One region of the Paenibacillus sp. FSL W8-0426 genome, then DNA from elsewhere that is predicted to be linked to it. Evidence: predicted binding sites of a transcription regulator. Region 1 holds the regulator's gene; each other region holds the start of a gene.
The links. Region 1 encodes Rex, which represses fermentation and respiration genes when NADH is low (regulators of the CRP and FNR family bind a similar motif). Its sites were predicted from a motif close to TTGTGAAATATTTCACAA; they were not measured.

Region 1 (3,165 bases):
AATCAGCTTTACGTCACGCTTGGCGATCTCATTCGCAAGGGAGACAAGCTGATGCTCGAGCTGAAAGAGGATCAGGACGACTATCAGTCGGACAGCTTGATCACGGACATTACGGGCTTGTTCAAAGACCTTTCCACGCTGCGCGAAAACCTGCGCTTCTTCATGCGAATGGACGATGCTGCCACGGTGTATTGGATGGAAGCAAGCGGCCAGTTCCGCAGCAAATCGCTGCAATTGTATGCCGTTCCCGTGGACGTGAGCGCGCAGCTGAAGGAAATGTTTTTCGATAAAAAAAGAAGCGTCGTGCTTACGTCTGCCACACTGTCCGTGGATAAGTCGTTTCAATTCATGATTGACCAGCTTGGCCTGCAGGAAGCCGCGGAGCATGATCGTTTGCTCACGGCGATGCTGCCGTCTCCGTTCCGCTACCGCGATCAGGCGCTGCTGGTGATACCGCGCGATTTCCCGAGCGTGAAAGGGTCGATCGGGGACGCGCATTTCGTGGACATGCTGGTACGATCGTTGGCCGAGACGGCCATCGCTACGCGCGGGCGCATGATGGTGCTGTTTACGTCTTACCGCATGCTGCGCCAAGTGTATGACCCGCTTAAGGAAGCATTGTCCGGAAACGAAATCTCCTTGCTCGGTCAGGGCGTGGACAGCGGCAGCCGGTCCAAGCTCACCCGCAGGTTCCAAGACGCCAAAGCGACGGTGCTTCTCGGGACGAGCAGTTTTTGGGAAGGCGTGGACATACCTGGGGATGCATTGACATGTCTGGCTATTGTCAGGTTACCGTTCCAGCCGCCGAATCATCCGCTCCTGGAAGCCAAAAGTGAATTATTGCAGCAGCAGAAAAAAAACCCGTTCATGAAGCTGTCTGTGCCTCAGGCGGTCATTCGTTTCAAGCAAGGATTCGGAAGGCTGGTTCGCACAGCCAAGGATCGCGGCGTTGTTATCGTATACGATACGCGGGTGATCGAATCATATTACGGAAAATACTTTTTATATTCCTTGCCTGGGCCAAAAATGGAACACATGCTGACCGAGCAAATGGTTCCGCGCATCAGCGAATGGCTCGAACAAGACGTTGAACAAACCTAATTCAGGTAGAAACGACAGAACATTTTTCGGCAATGTTGCGAAACGCCTGCAAAAGGCGGTACACTTGTTGAGATTACATGGCTGCGGGTTGATACGTTAAAGAAGTACATCAAATATAAGGCGGCATCCTTCCTCTAAAATGATTCGAATTAGAGTACACGGCGGGATGCCTCCCTTTTCATCTATTTATCGCGCTTTGGCAAGGAGGAGCAAAAAAAACATGAAATCAGATAAAATTTCGGAAGCCGTCGTGAGGCGGTTGCCGGTATATCTGCGTTATTTGAGTGAATTGCACCAACGTGAGGTAACGACGGTTTCTTCGCAGGAGCTGGGACAGCGCCTGGACCTCAATCCGGCCCAGATCCGCAAGGATTTGGCCTATTTCGGCGATTTTGGCCGCAAGGGCATCGGGTATGACGTATCGTATCTCATTGAGAAAATCCGCCATATCCTGAAGATCGACCAGCAAATCAATGTTGCGTTGGTAGGAGCCGGTAACCTGGGTCATGCCTTGTCCAACTATAATGCTTACTTAAAGGACAACATGAAAATCGTGGCTGTGTTCGATGCATATGAACCCAAGATCGGCACCCAAATCAACAGCTTGAAAGTGCAAGCGATGAATGAGCTGACGGAATCGGTCAGAAACCTTAATATTCGCATCGGCATCATCACCGTCCCCGATACCGAAGCGCAGAATGTGGCCGACCGGTTGATCGAATCCGGGATCGAAGCCATCCTGAATTTTGCGCCAACCATCTTGAAAACCCCGCCGCATGTTCGTATTCATAATGCGGACTTTACGACGGATTTGCTAAGCCTTGCGTATTATTTGGAAAATGGAAAGGACGACGAGCAGGATGACGACAAATAAATGGGTTATACACAACGGCAAATTCGCCGTAAACAAAGGTTTGGAATGGAACGTGGTTCAAGGATACATGGTGGTGGAAGACGACAAAATTCAGTATATCGGCGAATCCTTGCCGGCAGAAGATGAAAGCCTGCCGAAAGTGGACGGAAAAGGATTGCTCTTTCTGCCAGGTTTGATCAATACGCACGGACATGCCGCCATGTCGCTGCTGAGAGGCCACGGGGATGATCTGGCGCTGCAGGTATGGCTGCAGGAGAAAATGTGGCCGATGGAGGCGAAAATGACGTCTGAGGACGTTTATTGGGGGGCGTCCTTGTCGGTGCTTGAGATGCTCAAAGGAGGAACGACGGCTTTTCTGGACATGTATGATCACATGGATCAGGTTGCCAAAGTCGTGGAGCAATCCGGCATTCGTGCAGCGCTCGCTCGCGGCGTCATCGGTCTTTGCTCCGAAGAGGAACAGAAGCACAAGCTCGGCGAAGCGGCTGCGTTTGCCCGCGACTGGAACGGGAAGGCAAATGGACGGATTACTGCCGTAATGTCTCCGCATGCGCCTTATACGTGCCCTCCGGATTACATAGAAAAGTTTGTGCAGGTTGCCCATGATCTGAATTTGCCGCTTCATACCCATATGTCCGAAACGCTGCGCGAAGTGGAACAGAACGTGACCGATTACGGTCTGCGTCCTGTAGCGCACTTGGAGAAGCTTGGCTTTTTCTCGCGGCCTTCCCTCGTGGCTCATGCCGTGCATTTAAACGATGAGGAAATCGAGATTTTGGCTCGCCATAACGTTGCAGTATCTCATAATCCGGGCAGCAATCTGAAGCTGGCTTCCGGCATTGCGCGAGTTCCTGAGCTGCTGAAAGCGGGCGTGACCGTTTCTTTGGGAACAGACGGACCGGCGAGCAATAACAATTTGGACATGTTTGAAGAGATGCGTCTGGCGGCATTGATTCATAAAGGCGTGTCCGGTGATCCGACTGCGGTTCCGGCCGGCGAAGCGCTTCTGCTTGGAACGGCATACGGAGCACGCTCGATTTTCCTCGACAATACCGGCTTGCTTGAAACGGGAATGAAGGCGGATTTCATCGGGGTCAACATAGACCAGCCTCATCTGTACCCGCATACCGATCTGATTTCCCATGCCATTTATTCGGCGTCGGCCAAAGACGTGGAGCATGTGTGGGTAG
Region 2 (3,165 bases), 170 kb from region 1:
ACAGTTTGGCCAGCCATTCCATCATCGGTTTGAAGCGTTTCAGCACTTCGTTGTAATCGAGCACCTCGGTGGTGATCGCCGGATATTCCGGTCCGACCTGCGCGCCCGATTTTTCGTCGCGTCCACCGTTGATCGCATACAGCAGCGCTTTGGCCAAGTTGGCGCGGGCGCCGAAGAACTGCATTTGTTTGCCGATCTTCATCGCGGATACGCAGCAGGCAATGCCGTAATCGTCGCCATAGATCGGGCGCATCAAATCGTCGTTTTCATATTGGATCGAGCTCGTTTCGATCGAAACTTTAGTGCAATATTCCTTGAACGCTTCCGGCAGCTTCACGGACCAGAGAACCGTCAAATTCGGTTCTGGTGCAGGGCCCAAATTATAGAGCGTGTGCAGGAAACGGAAGCTGTTTTTGGTTACGCGGGTTTCGCCGTTAACGGACATTCCGCCGATGGATTCGGTAACCCAGGTCGGGTCGCCGCTGAACAACTCGTTGTAATCCGGCGTGCGCAGAAATTTCACGATGCGCAGTTTCATGACGAAATGATCGACCAGCTCTTGCGCCTGTTCTTCGGTCAGCACGCCTTCCTGCAGGTCGCGCTCGATGTAAATGTCCAGGAAAGAGGATACCCGTCCGAGAGACATTGCCGCACCGTTTTGTTCCTTGATGGCAGCCAGGTAGCCGAAGTACAGCCATTGGAAAGCTTCTTTGGCGTTGGTGGCCGGCAAGGAGATATCGAAGCCGTGCATTTCGCCCAACTGCTTCAGTTCTTGCAGCGCACGAATCTGTTCGGAGATCTCTTCGCGCAGACGAATGACATCTTCGTCCATGGCGTCCACTTCCAGCGAATTCAGCTGTGATTTTTTGTCCCGGATCAGGAAGTCTACACCGTACAAGGCCACTCGACGATAGTCGCCGATGATGCGGCCGCGGCCGTATGCATCCGGAAGGCCGGTAATGATCCCCGCTTTGCGCGCTGCGCGCATTTCGGATGTATAGGCATCGAACACGCCTTGGTTATGCGTTTTGCGAATGTTCGTGAATATGTCAATGACTTCTTGAGGCATCTCGAAACCGTAAGCCTGACATGCATCAATCATCATGCGAATGCCGCCGAACGGCTGAATGGAACGTTTGAACGGAGCATCGGTCTGAACGCCGACGATCTGTTCTTTCTCTTTATCCAGATAACCCGGCTGATGGGACACGATCGTGGAAGGCGTATTCACGTCCACGTCCAGGACACCGCCGTTCTCGCGTTCCTTTTTCGTCAAATCGGAAACGATTTCCCACAGGTCCTTCGTATTTTGGGTTGCGCCTGCAAGGAACTCTTCGTCCCCGTAATACGGCGTCAGGTTGCGCACCAGAAAATCGTTTACGTCTACGGATCTGTTCCAAGTACCTTTGACAAAGTTTCTCCAGCCTGCTTGCACTTTGACATCTTTTTCAATCACCGACATCGTTAATCCCTCCGTAATTTGGATTTCCGGACACGGGACAGGTTGTCTCGCACGTCGCATCCGTGTCCAGAACCGCGATATAATGTGAAGATTTTCACATATGCCGGATCGATACTCTCTCTTATAGGAACCCGGAACCGCGGAATTAATTGTTTTCTTTCTGTTTTCATTATACGTTTACGTTGTTTCACACTCTGTGATTTTTATCACAAAGTCAGTGAGCTTCTTCACTCCACCATTGCTGAATCATAGTGAATTACATTAATTCACATTAGCCACTGCGAGAGTAGAACAACTTCCGATCGCAATCCACTCCATATCTCCCGATTGAATTTTATCAACTGAACAAAGAACATTTACATTTACACTTGCCCACTCCGATGACAGAACTACCTTCCGATCACTGTTATCCCCCGAGTTTTTTTGATCCATTTTTCAAAGGATACACTCCCGGGATAAAGGCGAACGCTTCGCTTCTTCAGGTTATTTCTGTCCCTCCGTTGTCGTGTGAATTGTTGAATTCAACAGATACCGCAAGGGTTCCGTTGAACAGAAAGACGGCAATCGGGGCTCCCCATTTCGGGGAACCCTGATCCTATTGCCTTAACCTCAAACGAATGGTTTGCTATGCTGCACTATTGTTTATTCAAACCGTCCATAGAAGGCGTTGCGGTATACATCGGCTAGTTCGGTAACCAGCGGCATCTTCGGATTGGCCGTTGTACATTGGTCCTCGAATGCACGGTCGGCCAGATAGTCTACGCGTGATTCGAAATCTTTCGGATCGAATCCGAGCTCCTGGAACGATTCCTCGATGCCCAGCGTTTTGTTCAGCTTGCGGATGGCGTTGATCAGGCTGTTGACGCCTTCTTCAGTCGTGCGTGCCGGCAGCCCGAGGATGCGGGCAATCTCGGCATAACGCTCATCGGCAACGAAGTGCGAATATTTCGGGAACGAAGCGAATTTGCTCGGTTTTTTCGCATTGTAGCGAATGACGTGCGGCATCAGGATTGCATTGGTGCGTCCATGCGCGGTGTGGTACTGACCGCCCCATTTATGCGCAAGGCTGTGGTTGATGCCCAAGAACGCATTCGCGAAAGCCATACCTGCGATCGTCGATGCATTATGCATTTTTTCGCGGGCGAGTTTGTCGCCTTGCAAAGCCGATTGCTCCAGGTATTGGAACACCAGTTGGATCGCTTTGATCGCCAAACCGTCCGTATAATCGTTCGCCATGACCGACACATAAGCTTCGATCGCGTGGGTCAGAACGTCCATGCCCGTATCCGCCACTGCGGTTCTCGGCAAGCTGTACACAAACTCCGGATCCACGATAGCCACGTCAGGCGTCAATTCGTAATCAGCCAGCGGATATTTCGTATTGCCTTTCTCTTTGTCCGTAATGACCGCGAACGAGGTAACCTCCGATCCTGTACCGGATGTCGTCGGAATGGCTACGAATTTCGCTTTGATGCCCAACCGCGGATATTTATAGATCCGTTTGCGGATGTCCATAAATTTTTGCTTCAGGTTGTTGAAGTCGGTATCCGGGTATTCGTAGAACAGCCACATCGCTTTCGCGGCATCCATCGGCGAACCGCCGCCGAGGGCGATGATGCAGTCCGGCTGGAAGCGATTCATCATCTCGGTTCCGCGATTAACCGTCGTTGTCGATGGATCGGGTTCGACTTCGGAGAACACTT
Region 3 (3,165 bases), 2.1 Mb from region 1:
GCCACAAAGACGTTTTCGCCGCAGGCGACAGCTGTGCGATCCATTACAATCCGACAGGCAAAGCAGCCTACATTCCGCTTGCGACCAACGCGGTGCGCATGGGTACGCTCGTGGCACGCAACCTTGTTCGTCCGACAACGCCTTACCTCGGAACCCAAGGCACATCGGGCATCAAAATTTATGAGCAAAACATTGCCGGTACGGGACTTACCGAAACATCGGCAGCCGATGAAGGTTTGGTTGTCGAAGCGGTAACCCTGGAAGACAGCTATCGTCCGGAGTTCATGCCGACTGCCGAGAAACTGCTGCTCAAGGTGGTGTATGAACAAGCTACACGCCGCATCGTCGGGGCGCAGGTGATGTCGCAGGCGGATCTGACCCAGTCGATCAATACGATCTCGGTTTGCATCCAGAACAACATGACGGTGGATGAGCTGGCGTTCATCGACTTCTTCTTCCAACCGCATTACAACAAACCGTGGAACTTCCTGAACTCGGCGGGACTCCAAGCTCTGCCCCCTGTGGAAGTGAAAGCACCGGCAATGGTTTAACTCTTTATATATGTAAAGTCGATATTTAAACAGCAGCAGGTTGGCGGAGATCCGTCAGCCTGCTGTTTTTTTGGTGATTACAGGTTGTCCGCATGCTGCGGCGATCTGCCGCTTAACTTCAAATGTATGAAATTCTCTTCACGCAGAACAGTCACGCTAAAGTTCTCACTCTTTTTCACTTCACGATAATACTCGTCATAGCTCTGAAAATGAAATTGATAACCCATTTTGACCACAGAGCCGTAGAGGGAACAGACGATTTCCCGGTCTTTCACGAAAATGATCTGTTGGATCGCTTCATCGTCCGATTCATAAACGTGATCGCTTTCGAAGCCGATGGCCGAAGTGATTTCTTCTTTGGAGGTATAGGGAGAAAATGAATACATGGCATCCCAGTCAAACGGAATGATTGCGTTCAGCGCATATTCCCCGTCATCCATAGAGTGGATCATGTCTTCGAACGCGTTTAGATGCTGTTGTGCAAGAGAAGGCTGAACTTTGTTCAAATGAAGAATGCATCCAGGCAAAATGCTAAGTACAAGAATAAGCGCAGCCCATGCTCCTTTTCGTAAATCCAATATGACAAAGCCCCTCTCCAGTAAGGTTTCTCTTCATCTTACCGCAATTTTATGGAAAGGAACATGTTCAACATTATCGCTAATACGGGTATTGTGATTATTTGCACAAAGTTTTGCCGCCTGGCGAGATACAATGAAAATATGAAGTTGAACGGTGAAAAGAAAAGACCTTTGTCAGGGCGATTCATCACACAGTAAGAGGAGGATGCGTTATGGCGGCAAAAACACCTCTTGAGGTTGCACAATATACGGCGCAGACCGGGATGAAAAAAGCGCAAAGTCCGGTATCCACCGTGTTGGTGCTCGGTTTTCTGGCCGGAGCGTTTATCGCGCTCGGCTTTTTGCTGGATATTCGGGTCATTGCCTCTGCTCCGGCGGAGTGGGGAAGCATCGCCAATTTTATCGGGGCCGCAGTGTTCCCGGTGGGGCTGATCATGGTTTTGGTCGGGGGCGGCGAGCTGCTGACAGGCAACATGATGGCCGTACCGCTGGCGGCAGTGACACGCAAAATTACGCCAGGCAGCATGTTCAAAAACCTGCTGCTGGTGACGCTCGGCAATTTGTTGGGCGCGCTGTTCGTTGCGTATTTCTTCGGCCACGTACTGGGATTGACCGGCGACGGAGCATACTTGACCAAATTGGTCGATATGGCGGGGCATAAGCTGCATGACGGTTTCCTGCAGGCCTTCATCTCCGGCATCGGCTGCAACTGGCTGGTGGCGATGGCGGTATGGTTGTCCTATGCAGCCGACACGATGAGCGGCAAGGTGCTGGGCATCTGGTTTCCGACGATGGCTTTCGTGGCCATCGGCTTCCAGCACGTTGTGGCCAACATGTTCCTGATTCCGGCGGCCATTTTCGAAGGGCACTATTCGTGGGGCGAGTTCTTTATGAATGTTGTGCCCGTATGGTTGGGGAATCTGACGGGAGGCGCGCTCTTTGTGGCGGGGGCGTACTACCTGGCGTATATGCGCACAGCCAAACCGGAGGCGGCCGCAGCGGAAGGGGCGCAGCCGAAGGCGGAGACAAGAGCGGTATGGAGCAAGCAGGCATAATGCCAGCGATGGAGGAATCCAACGTGATCCGACGCGTAACGAACCTGAGGCATCTTATAATGGCTCATTTCCGCATTGTTCAGCGCTAACGAATCCTACGCACGCTATTTTACCGAAAAAGGGGAATTGGGCGGCCTTGCGCTAACTATAACGTGTCTGAGGTTCGTTACCGATGCTGAACGGTCAAATCAACCCGAATAAGGTGTGTGAGGTTCGGAAGCCGCGAGAGGTTATAACGTAACGTGAAGAGGACCGTTTTATACTCATAACGAAACAAGTGCAGGGACGCCTGCACTTGTTTTTTTACCATTTTAAAAATGTAAACCGCAGAAAAGTAAATTCGCCATGAAGAGGTTCGGGGGAACGAAACCTGTCCATGGCGAATTTCGGGAGTGGTCCATGATATGGCATAAGGAGGAAGTGGGGAAACACTAACCTGATGCCTTGCTTATATTGTACCCGCGCCATCTTTAGGTGAATCAGGCAAAGCAAATTTTTTTGCGCAAAAAGTCGAATTGGCGATATGATATAGCAATAGCATTTTGCAGGAGGAGGAGAAAGGACATGATCGATCAGGACAATGGCGTATTTCCGGCGGTTTGCCCGCTTGATTGCCCGGATACGTGCGGCCTGCTGCTACATAAGGAGAACGGAAAAATCGTGAAGGTGACGGGCAATCCCGATCATCCCATCACCAAAGGCGCCATCTGCAACAAGGTCAGAAACATGACGGAGCGAGTCTATCATCCGGAACGGCTGCAGTATCCGCTCAGACGTGTCGGCGCCAAGGGAGAGGGGCGGTTCGAACGCATCAGCTGGGACGAAGCGATCGACGAGATCACGACCCGGTTCCGCGCGTTGTCCGAGACGTACGGACCGGAATGCATTTTGCCCTACAATTTCTACGGCAACATGGGCATTCTCGGCGTGGACGGCATGGACAAACGTTTTTTCAACGCTTTGGGTGCCAGCGTGCTGGAG
Region 4 (3,165 bases), 2.2 Mb from region 1:
ACAAGATCGTATCCGAAGAAATCGCCAAACACTATGAAGTTCCGGTCTATAGACAACAAATGCTGGATGAAGTCCGCACATTTTTATCCTCGTTTTCCCCGGGCCAAGGCCTCTGATATTCCTCTGATATTGCTCCTATATGATCACAGTCATAAGAGATGCAGCCGTCCAGGCTGCTGGACTGGATCAGGAGGAGACTAACATGACAACAATACCTGAAGAAAAGCATGCCGCCCATTCATCGGCTTCGGCACCCCAAGGCAGCTTGTGGAAAAATATACGATTCGTGCGGTTGTTCCTGGCCTACGCGCTGGCCACGTTCGGCGACTGGTTCGACGCACTCGCCATCCAGGTCATGATTGCTTACCGCTGGGGAGCAGATCCGCTGATTATTGCTCTGGTTCCCGTATGCATGGCCATTCCGGGCATCCTGTTCGGCTCGATTGCAGGCACGCTGGCCGACCGGTGGCCGAAGGTGAACATCATGCTGATTTGCGATGCGGCGAACGTGCTGCTGACCGTGGGCATTCTGTTCGCGCCAGGGCCGGGCTGGCTGCTCCCATTGCTCGGTGCGAGAGCGATGATGGGCGTGTTCCACATTCCTGCACAGCAGGCATTGACACGCCAAGTCGTGTCGGAAAAACACCTGCTGCAGGCCACCTCGATGAACGGCTTTGTTGCCCAATGCTCCAAGGTGGCAGGGCCATTGCTCGGTGCCGTGATTTTGGCGGTATTTTCGCCGCAAATCTGCATTGTCGTCAATGCCTGCAGCCGCCTGCTTTCAGGGATGGTCTTGTGGCCGTTAAGGCGTTTGACAGAGAAGGCGAAGACTACAGATGTCGACCTAGTGGCTGGGAACGATCAAACACGGCAGGCATCGTGGATAACGCAGTGGAAGGAAGGATGGATTTTTTTGCGCAGCAAACCGGCGGTATTCCGGACGATTTGGTTTGGCTGCACAGGACTGTTGGCCATTCTTATGATCGATTATCAATTCGCCACCCTCTTTCGAAGCATCAAGCCGGACAACGAGGTGCTGGTCGGCTGGCTCGGAGCTTCCGCAGGCGCAGGTGCCGTAGCCATCATCATGGTGCTCAATCGTTTGTCACGCATTAGTTACGGTTGGGGGCTTGGGGGAGGTTTTCTGTTGATCGGTGCGGGGATCGCCGGACTTGGCTGGCTGGAACCGTCTACGCATGAAGGGTGGATCATCTTCTGGGGACTATGCATCGGTCTCGGCAACGGCTTGTCCATGGTGACCATGAATTATTTGCTGCAAAAGGAAAGCCCGCCGGACATGGTGGGCAGGGTATTCGGCATTCAGAATTCCATGTCGAGCATCGTGCTAGTCGCTGCCCCGCTTGCAGGAGGTGTTCTGATTCAGGCTGCCGGCCCTGGTTTGACCTTTGTCTACATTGGGGCAGCAACGTTTCTCATTGGGTTGGTTGGGGTTGTGCTGCAGCGACTGTTATGGGGTGCAACGGGGAATCAGCCGGTTCGATTTCCTGATATCCAAGATTAAATTTTTATAAATTGTGTGACCGCCATCACTTTTTTTTGTGGACATGCCAAAGTTTGTGATAATTGTCACATGTGCAAATTTAGCGATCTGGCACAATAACGTTCATTAGGACGTGTTTGGCAGGGTGAGGCAAAGGAGACAAACCGATGCCAAACGCGAAAATTTTGCATGTGAACAGAAAGAAGGGGTAAGTTATGGATCCGATTATGCTATCGCGTATCCAATATGCGCTTACGACGATCTTCCACTTTTTCTTTGTGCCGCTGTCCATCGGTTTGGTGCTGCTGGTCGCAATCATGGAGACGTTGTACGTCGTCAAAGGCAAGGAAATTTACAAGACGATGGCCAAATTTTGGGGCAAGCTGTTCCTGATCAATTTCGCCGTCGGGGTAGTTACGGGCATTCTGCAGGAATTCCAGTTCGGCATGAACTGGTCCGAGTATTCCCGCTTTGTGGGCGACGTGTTCGGCGCACCGCTCGCCATTGAAGCATTGCTGGCATTTTTCATGGAATCGACGTTTATCGGATTATGGATTTTCGGGTGGGAGCGCTTGTCCAAAAAGGTGCATCTGGCCTGCATCTGGCTGGTGTTTACCGGCACGTTCCTGTCCGCGCTGTGGATTTTGGCGGCGAATTCCTTCATGCAGCATCCTGTCGGATTCACGATCAACAACGGCCGGGCCGAGATGAACGATTTCTTCGCCTTGATTACCAATGGGCAGCTGCTGGTCGAATTCCCGCATACGATCTTCGGGGCTTTGATGACAGGAGCTTTTGTCGTGACCGGGATCAGTGCGTTTAAGCTGATGAAAAAGCAGGATGTGGACGTGTTCCGCAGATCGTTCCATATCGGCATCGTCGTGGCGCTGGTTTCTTCGATCGGGGTAGCATTCTCCGGTCACTTCCAGGCGCAGTACCTGGTCGAAACACAGCCGATGAAGATGGCTGCCAGCGAAGGAACGTGGACGACGACGGAGGATCCTGCCCCATGGACAGTGGTTGCCTTTATCGATCCGGACAAGCAGGAAAACTCGGGCGAACTCAAAATTCCCGGGCTGCTGAGTTACCTGTCTTACAGCAAGTTTTCCGGCAGCGTAACGGGCATGAAGGAGCTGCAGGCCGAGTATGAACAGAAGTACGGACCTGGCGATTACATTCCGCCTGTGCGCACGACGTTCTGGAGCTTCCGCATCATGATTGCTGCAGGCGGGTTGATGATCCTGCTTGCGCTGTACGGCTGTTACCTGGCACTTCGCCGGAAACTGGAAGGTGCCCGCCCTTGGTTCATGAAATCGATGATTTTTGCGATTTCGTTGCCGTTTATCGCCAACACGGCCGGCTGGATCATGACCGAGGTGGGCCGGCAGCCGTGGACGGTCTTCGGTTACATGACGACGGAAGCCGGGGTATCGCCCAATGTGACGGCAGGACAGATTTTGTTCTCGACGATTGCCTTTACGGCAGCCTATACGATTCTCGGCATCGTGATGGTCTACCTGTTCGTTCGCAAAATCAAAGCAGGGCCTTACGCGGTCGACCAATCGGAGGAACAGGATGAATCGGCCGATCCGTTCGGCATGGATGGGGGTTATTCAGTTGTCACTAAGTGAACTGTGGTTTGTGCTGATTGCCGTGTTGTTTAT

Region 2: the regulator Rex is predicted to act here: its motif matches at 1,545-1,562, upstream of pflB (formate C-acetyltransferase).
Region 3: the regulator Rex is predicted to act here: its motif matches at 1,221-1,238, upstream of MKY59_RS28970 (formate/nitrite transporter family protein).
Region 4: the regulator Rex is predicted to act here: its motif matches at 1,576-1,593, upstream of MKY59_RS29580 (cytochrome ubiquinol oxidase subunit I).

The regions. Positions count from the first base shown of each region.
Region 1 covers NZ_CP150203.1:4,333,920-4,337,084, reverse strand. Annotated here, with positions in the region: gene dinG (ATP-dependent DNA helicase DinG) at 1-1,101, shown strand, start outside; gene MKY59_RS19210 (redox-sensing transcriptional repressor Rex) at 1,268-1,975, shown strand; gene MKY59_RS19205 (amidohydrolase) at 1,962-3,165, shown strand, end outside.
Region 2 covers NZ_CP150203.1:4,505,318-4,508,482, forward strand. Annotated here, with positions in the region: gene pflB (formate C-acetyltransferase) at 1-1,462, opposite strand, end outside; gene adhE (bifunctional acetaldehyde-CoA/alcohol dehydrogenase) at 2,105-3,165, opposite strand, start outside.
Region 3 covers NZ_CP150203.1:6,399,744-6,402,908, reverse strand. Annotated here, with positions in the region: gene MKY59_RS28980 (FAD-dependent oxidoreductase) at 1-551, shown strand, start outside; gene MKY59_RS28975 (hypothetical protein) at 629-1,129, opposite strand; gene MKY59_RS28970 (formate/nitrite transporter family protein) at 1,342-2,184, shown strand; gene MKY59_RS28965 (molybdopterin oxidoreductase family protein) at 2,749-3,165, shown strand, end outside.
Region 4 covers NZ_CP150203.1:6,544,584-6,547,748, reverse strand. Annotated here, with positions in the region: gene MKY59_RS29590 (winged helix-turn-helix domain-containing protein) at 1-116, shown strand, start outside; gene MKY59_RS29585 (MFS transporter) at 203-1,522, shown strand; gene MKY59_RS29580 (cytochrome ubiquinol oxidase subunit I) at 1,717-3,132, shown strand; gene cydB (cytochrome d ubiquinol oxidase subunit II) at 3,077-3,165, shown strand, end outside.